DNA from 3 places in the Rhodococcus sp. Z13_19A genome. Region 1 is predicted to be linked to each of the others. Evidence: riboswitches for the same ligand, from Rfam matches in the RefSeq annotation. Region 1 holds a riboswitch; each other region holds the start of a gene.
The links. Region 1 has a riboswitch for cyclic di-AMP ahead of AC3YNX_RS10125 (NlpC/P60 family protein). Riboswitches for the same ligand answer to the same signal wherever they lie in the genome.
Positions count from the first base shown of each region.

Region 1 (2,255 bases):
CCTGCACGAGCAGGTCCGCGCGGACGGCGCCGGCGAGCTCACCGACACCACGCTGGTGGTGAAGGCGGCCCGCGGCGGGTTCAGCGGCGGCACCATCGACTCGCTGCGCAACCAGGTGGACGTGGTGCGCACCGACCCGTCCCTGGCCGAGCACGTGGCCGACCCCTACGCGATGAGCCCCGACCGCGCCGCCGAGCCGCAGCTGGGCGAGGAGGCCGACCAGGCCTTCGTGCGGCGCGACTCCGAGCTGGGCGGCTGGACGGCCCCGTTCGTCATGGCGCAGTACAACACCCGGATCGTGCGGCGCAGCAACGCGCTGCAGGGCTGGGCCTACGGCCGCACGCTCCGCTACCGCGAGGTGATCGGCTGCGGCGACTCAGTCGTCTCACCCGGTGCTGCGCTGGCCATCGCCGGCGGCACCTGGGGTGCTGCGGCCGGGCTCATGTTCGGCCCCGCCCGCTGGGTGCTCGACCGGGTGCTGCCCAGCCCCGGCAGCGGCCCGTCCGAGCGAGCGCAGCGCAACGGCTACTTCCGGATGGAGGTGCACACCCGCACCACCACCGGTCGACGGTACGTGTGCACCGTCGCCGCGCAGGGTGATCCCGGTTACGCCGCGACCGCGATGATGATGGGGGAGAGCGCGCTGTGCCTGGCCCTGGACCGCGCGCAGCTGCCTGCAGCGGCGGGCGTGCTCACCCCGGCCAGCGCCATGGGGACCGCCCTGCTCGACAGGTTGCGCCGCGCCGGCATGACCTTCGACGTGGCGAGCCGCTGAGCGACGCCACCCACGTCTCGAAACGGTCACAGTAGACACGGGGGATGTCCATTCCGTAACCTGGCCGAGACCTTCCAGGGGTTAGCGGTCTCAAGAGGACTGCACTGGGGGTCACCGCCGAGTCGACCCGTCGGGGAGTCGAGCCGGGAACCCAGTTCTCCGGGGTGAATCAGCTCGCCGCCGTCACGGGCGACCGCGCTGTAGGGCTGTTTGTGTCCAGTCCGAACCCGTCAGCTAACTCGGTAGGCGGTTAACGGATACAAGGAGACTTCGCCCTGTGGCGTCCCTAGCTCGAGCTCGTACGGCCCGCACACGCACTGTTCGTGGCGTCCTCGCCGCCGGAATGGCCGCGGTGGCCATCGCCACGATGTCGGCCACCCCGGCCAGCGCCGACCCGGTGCTCCCCGACAACGCGACCCAGGCTGAGCAGGAGCTCGCCCGGCTGGGCCACGACGCCGAGGTGGTCAACGAGCAGCTCCTGGGCGCGCAGGTCGACCTGGACGCCAAGCAGGCGCAGCGGGTCGACGCCGAGGCCCGGCTGGGTTCCGCGCAGGAGAGCCTCCGGGTGGCGCAGTCGGAGCAGGAGCAGTTCCGCGGCACCGTGGACGCCCTGACCTCCGCCTCCTACCAGGGCGCACGCCTGAACAAGCTGTCCGCGCTGATGATCAGCGAGTCGCCCCAGGACCTGCTCGACCAGATGTCGGGCCTGGACGTGCTGGCCGCGGACACCAACGACCGGGTGCAGAAGTTCTCCGCCGCCTCCGCCCAGGCCGCCACCGCCGCCACCGACGCGCGCTCGGCTGACGCCGCCGCCAAGGCCGCCGCCGACGCCGCCGCCCTGGTGCAGGCGGACCTGCGCAAGAAGCAGGACGAGCTGAGCACCCGGTCCACCGCGGTCCGCGCCAAGCTGGCCTCGCTCACCGAGGCCGAGCGGGTGCGCTACGCCGGTGCCATCGTCCCGGCGGGCTTCGTCTCCCCGGTTCCCACCACCCCCGTCACGCCGCCCGCGGAGGCTGCCAGCCAGCCCGCGGCTCCCGCTGCGGCCGTTCGCGGCGGGGCCGTCGCCCCGGCCGCTCCCGCGGTCGCCAGCACCCGGTCCGCCGGCTCGGGTCGTGGCGCCACCGCCCTGCAGGCGGCGATGAGCAAGCTCGGCTCGCCCTACGTCTACGGCGCCACCGGCCCCGGCTCCTTCGACTGCTCCGGGCTGACCCAGTGGGCCTTCCGCCAGGCCGGCACCGCCATCCCGCGCACCGCCGCAGCACAGGCCGGCGGCGGCACCCCGGTCTCCCGCGACCAGCTGCAGCCCGGCGACCTGGTGTTCTTCTACAGCCCGGTCTCGCACGTGGGCATCTACGCCGGCGGCGGCAACATGGTGCACGCCCCCACCGAGGGCCAGCCCGTCAAGGTCGCGCCGATGGGAAACATGCCCTACACCGGTGCTCGCCGCTACTGATCACTCCGCTGCACTGATCCGCGCGGG
Region 1 covers NZ_JBYUNN010000002.1:716,534-718,788, forward strand. The annotation lists gene AC3YNX_RS10120 (saccharopine dehydrogenase family protein) at 1-775, shown strand, start outside; cyclic di-AMP (ydaO/yuaA leader) riboswitch at 881-1,039, shown strand; gene AC3YNX_RS10125 (NlpC/P60 family protein) at 1,128-2,228, shown strand.

Region 2 (2,255 bases), 580 kb from region 1:
CGATCGGGGGCTGACTCGTGAGCACCTCCCCGGAGAGCACCAGCCCGACGACCAGCGCACCCGCCATCGAGCTGGAGGTGCGCTACTTCGCCGCGGCGCGGGCCGCGGCGGGCACCCCCACCGAGATCGTGAGCGCGCCGGCCGGCACCACGCTCAGCACGCTGCTGGCCGTCCTCGCGGAGCGACACCCGCCCCTGGTCGAGGTGCTCAAGCGTTGCTCGTTCCTGCTCGACGAGGTCGCCGTCCGCGACCGCGAGCGGCCGCTGCCCCCCGGCGGCACCGTCGACGTGCTGCCACCTTTCGCGGGCGGATAACAGTCAGATAAACGTCTGGCCAACGTGATCTCGGTCACATCACGGCGGGATAACGAGTCCGCAACGAACAGACGCGTCAGTGCTCTGACCTGGGGTTATGCCGGGATCGTCAACTGTGGCAGGGACGTTACAAGTAACAAATCGGCCACAGTGGACGAGGTGACGGCAGCCTGCGCCGCACGTACCGTTCCCCCTGGCCGGAACAGCCCCGGCCGAACCGGTCCGCCGCGCCAAACCCTGCTCCGTGGGAACCGGTTACCTCGAGAACCATCAGGAGCAGGGACGGAGGACCCACGTTCGGGCAGCCGAACGACGGGCCGAGGCGCAGATCTGCTGCCTAGGTCCTTGGGGTGAAGCGAAACCACTCGAGCCACGGGTGGGGAAGCCGGGCTACCTCTCAGCCCGAACCCGACAGCTGACTTCGCAGGCGCGTATGGAGAGGATCCACCCAGATGTCCCGTACCCAAGGCCGTCACCGCAAGCCCACCACCACCAGCCGCACCGTCGCCAAGGTCGCTCTGACCGGCATGGTCGTCGGCGCCCCCCTCACCGTGCTGGCCGCGCCCGCCTCGGCGGCCTCCGCCAGCCAGTGGGATGCAGTCGCCCAGTGCGAGAGCACCGGCAACTGGTCCATCGCCAACGGCAACGGCTTCTACGGCGGCCTGCAGTTCACCGCCAGCACCTGGAAGGCCTTCGGCGGCCACGCCTACGCCCCGCAGGCCAACCAGGCCAGCAAGGCCCAGCAGATCGCCATCGCCGAGCGCGTCCTCGCCGGCCAGGGCAAGGGTGCCTGGCCCGTCTGCGGCAAGGTGCTGACCGGCTCGGGCAACGCGTCGGCCACCGCCGGTGCCAGCGCCCCGCAGGCGTCCACCAAGTCGGCTCCCAAGGCCGCTGCTCCCAAGGCTGCCGCCCCGAAGGCTGCTCCTAAGGCTGTCGCCCCCAAGGCTGCTGCTCCGAAGGCTGCCGCCCCCAAGGTCGCGACCAAGGCCACCACCAAGACCACGACCAAGGCGGCGACCTCCTCGGCCGGCACCTACACGGTCAAGTCCGGTGACACGCTGTCCGGCATCGCCCGCTCGCAGGGCATCTCCGGTGGCTACCAGGCCATCTTCCAGCTGAACAAGGGCACCATCAGCAACGTCAACGTGATCTACCCCGGCCAGGTCCTCCACCTGGGCTGATCCACAGCACCACAGCAGAAGACCCCGGCAGCCTCCACGGTGCCGGGGTCTTTCGCTGGGGCAGGTATGGCCGCGGCCAAATGGTCTGGCTGCGCGATCACGGTTTCCGTCTACGGCTCGCCAGCCGTGGACTCCCTCAGCCTGGGAACGTCATCATCTAGCGCCTGGGCAGCACGGTAGAACCTCGAACGGCGACCGTCTCAAGCCCAGACCGTCACGGCGCTTGGCGCGCCCCAGCAGGAGGGCGCCGAAGACATGCGCCACCAGCCCATTCTCAGGAGTAGGGGTGCCAGTCGATCCTGCAGCAACCGGACCCCCAGCTCCTCCAGCTCGCGCACACTCTCGATCGAGTGCAGCGACGACCGGCCCAACCGGTCGGGTCGCCACAGCACCATGGTGTTCCCAACCTCATTAACTCGGTCAGTTGAAACCGCTCCGTCGTCGATCCCGAAGCGGTGTCAGTCCAGCTTCCCCAGCAGCCCGCGGCGCTCAACGCGTCGAGCTGCAACGCGGGATCCCGCACGGTGGTCGACACCCGTCACGTATCCCAATACTCCACCCTGCCGATCGCCTGCGTCAGAACTGGTCGACGAGATCGCTCGTGACACGCACACTGTGACCATCAGTTTTGCGACATCCAGCCGTTCCCTCGACCTGCATGACCGCTCGGCAGCCGGCTGGGCCTGGCGGTGTCTCAGAAACGACCGCATTTGACACCGCCCACAAATCGCTATCGCCAAACAGCTCAGAATCCTGCGAT
Region 2 covers NZ_JBYUNN010000002.1:137,665-139,919, reverse strand. The annotation lists gene moaA (GTP 3',8-cyclase MoaA) at 1-14, shown strand, start outside; gene AC3YNX_RS07350 (MoaD/ThiS family protein) at 18-314, shown strand; cyclic di-AMP (ydaO/yuaA leader) riboswitch at 570-760, shown strand; gene AC3YNX_RS07345 (transglycosylase family protein) at 767-1,495, shown strand.
Region 2: another riboswitch for cyclic di-AMP. It lies ahead of AC3YNX_RS07345 (transglycosylase family protein); the one in region 1 lies ahead of AC3YNX_RS10125 (NlpC/P60 family protein).

Region 3 (2,255 bases), 700 kb from region 1:
CCCGGCCCTGGCCGCGGGAGCGGCTGGCGGACCTGGACGAGGTGGTGGCGCAGGCGGGCGGTGGCGCCGGCGTGGTGCTCGACGCCCGGGCCCCCGAGCGCTACCGCGGCGAGCACGAGCCGGTGGACGCCCGGGCCGGCCACGTCCCCGGGGCGAAGAACCTGCCCACCCAGGCCACGCTGGCCGAGGACGGCACCTTCCTCCCGGCGGCCGAGCTGCGCCGTCGCTTCACCGCGGCGGGCGTGCGGGAGGGTGCGCCGGTGACCGCCTACTGCGGCTCGGGAGTGACCGCCTGCCACAGCCTGCTGGCTCTGGAGCTCAGCGGGCTGGGTGCCGGTCGCCTCTACCCGGGGTCGTGGTCGCAGTACAGCAGCGATCCCCGCCGCCCCGTTGCCACCGGGGCATCACCAGGTGGTGTCGTGGACCAGGAAAACTGCCTGTGACCTGGGACTTGTCGCCTCTCAGGGCGTGACGCAGGCCGCTTTCCGGGGCTGATTTCGGGGGTCCAGCTTGTGATCCGAGTCACCGATCCTGGGCTGCTGACAAAAGCGTCCCTTTTTGCGGACATGCCAGCTGACCTGCGGAAACAGTGACGTCGCGGGTCGCCGGGGAGGCGTTACCTACCCGAGACCTTGGCGCTGCGGGGCCTCGACGCACCCGTGCTCGGTCCGTACGTTCGTTTGTGGCCGGGAACAACCGGCCGACACCGGGCCCGCCGCGCTCAATCCTGTCCCGCGGGCATCCGGAACCTCCGATCTAACCAGGGACAGGGACGGAGGACCCACATCCAGGGCACACCCGGGATGCCGGCCGGAACCGCTGATCAGCGGCTCTGACCTTGGGGTGAAGCCAGCAGGCCCAGCTCGTGGACCTGGTGGCCGGGCAACCTCTCAGCCCGAACCCGACAGCTGACTCCGCAGGCGCAGGGAGAGGATCTACCCATATGACTCGCAAGACCACCACCGCCTCCAAGCACTCCACCGGCGCCCGCAACGCCGCCAAGGTCGTCATCGCCGGCCTCGTCGTCGGTGCCCCGATGGCGATCTTCGCCTCGCCGGCCTCCGCCGCCGGCAACGACTGGGACGCGGTCGCGCAGTGCGAGAGCACCGGCAACTGGTCCATCAACTCGGGCAACGGCTTCTCCGGTGGCCTGCAGTTCACCCCGAGCACCTGGAAGGCCTTCGGCGGCTCGGGCTCGGCCCACAACGCCTCCAAGTCCGAGCAGATCGCGGTCGCCGAGCGCGTGCTCGCCGGCCAGGGCAAGGGTGCGTGGCCGGTGTGCGGCAAGAACCTCGGTTCGGGCAACGCCTCCGCCAGCAGCTCCACCGCGAAGGCCACCACCAAGTCGGCCCCCAAGGCGCAGGCCCCCAAGGCTGCGACCACGCAGAAGGCGCAGGCGCCCAAGGCCAGCACCGCCAAGGCGCAGGCCCCCAAGGCCAGCACCGCCAAGGCACAGGCGCCCAAGGCTTCGGCTGCCAAGGCGCAGGCCCCCAAGGCCAGCTCCGCCAAGGCCACCACCAAGGCGAAGGCAGCCAAGTCCAGCGGCAAGACCTACACGGTGAAGTCGGGCGACACCCTGTCGTCCATCGCCTCCACCCAGGGTGTGAGCGGCGGCTACCAGGCGCTGTTCAGCATCAACAAGGGCAAGATCAGCAACCCGAACATGATCTTCGCGGGCCAGACCCTGACCCTCGCCTGATCCTGCTCACCGGCTCGGCCTCGGCTGAGCCAGCTGAACCAGCACAGGACCCCGCCACCGGCAACGGTGTGCGGGGTCCTGTGCTGTCTGCGTGGACGGCCGGAGGGCGGTGGCTAGGCGGGCTCCGCGGCCAGGGTGGCGCCCAGGCGCAGCAGCTGCGCCGTCGCCGCCCCCAGCTCGAACTCGTTGCGCTTGGCCGCGGTGAAGTACCGGTGCATGGCGTGGTCGGTGTCGATCCCCACGCCGCCGTGCACGTGCACCGCGGTGTGGCTCACCCGGTGCCCGGCGTCGGCAGCCCAGAACTTGGCGGTGGCCACCTCCGCGGTGCTGGGCAGGTCCTCCGCCAGCCGCCACGCCGCCTGCCAGAGCGTGAGCCGGATGGCTTCCACGTCGATGTAGGCGTCCGCCAGGCGCTGGGCCACTGCCTGGAAGCTGCCGATGGGACGGCCGAACTGCACCCGCTCCCTGGCGTACTCCGCGGTCAGCTCCAGCGCCCGCTCGGTGACGCCCAGCTGCAGCGCACAGATCCCGACGGTGCCGCGGTCCACCAGCCAGG
Region 3 covers NZ_JBYUNN010000002.1:20,595-22,849, forward strand. The annotation lists gene AC3YNX_RS06765 (sulfurtransferase) at 1-443, shown strand, start outside; cyclic di-AMP (ydaO/yuaA leader) riboswitch at 740-937, shown strand; gene AC3YNX_RS06770 (transglycosylase family protein) at 944-1,699, shown strand; gene AC3YNX_RS06775 (acyl-CoA dehydrogenase family protein) at 1,813-2,255, opposite strand, start outside.
Region 3: another riboswitch for cyclic di-AMP. It lies ahead of AC3YNX_RS06770 (transglycosylase family protein); the one in region 1 lies ahead of AC3YNX_RS10125 (NlpC/P60 family protein).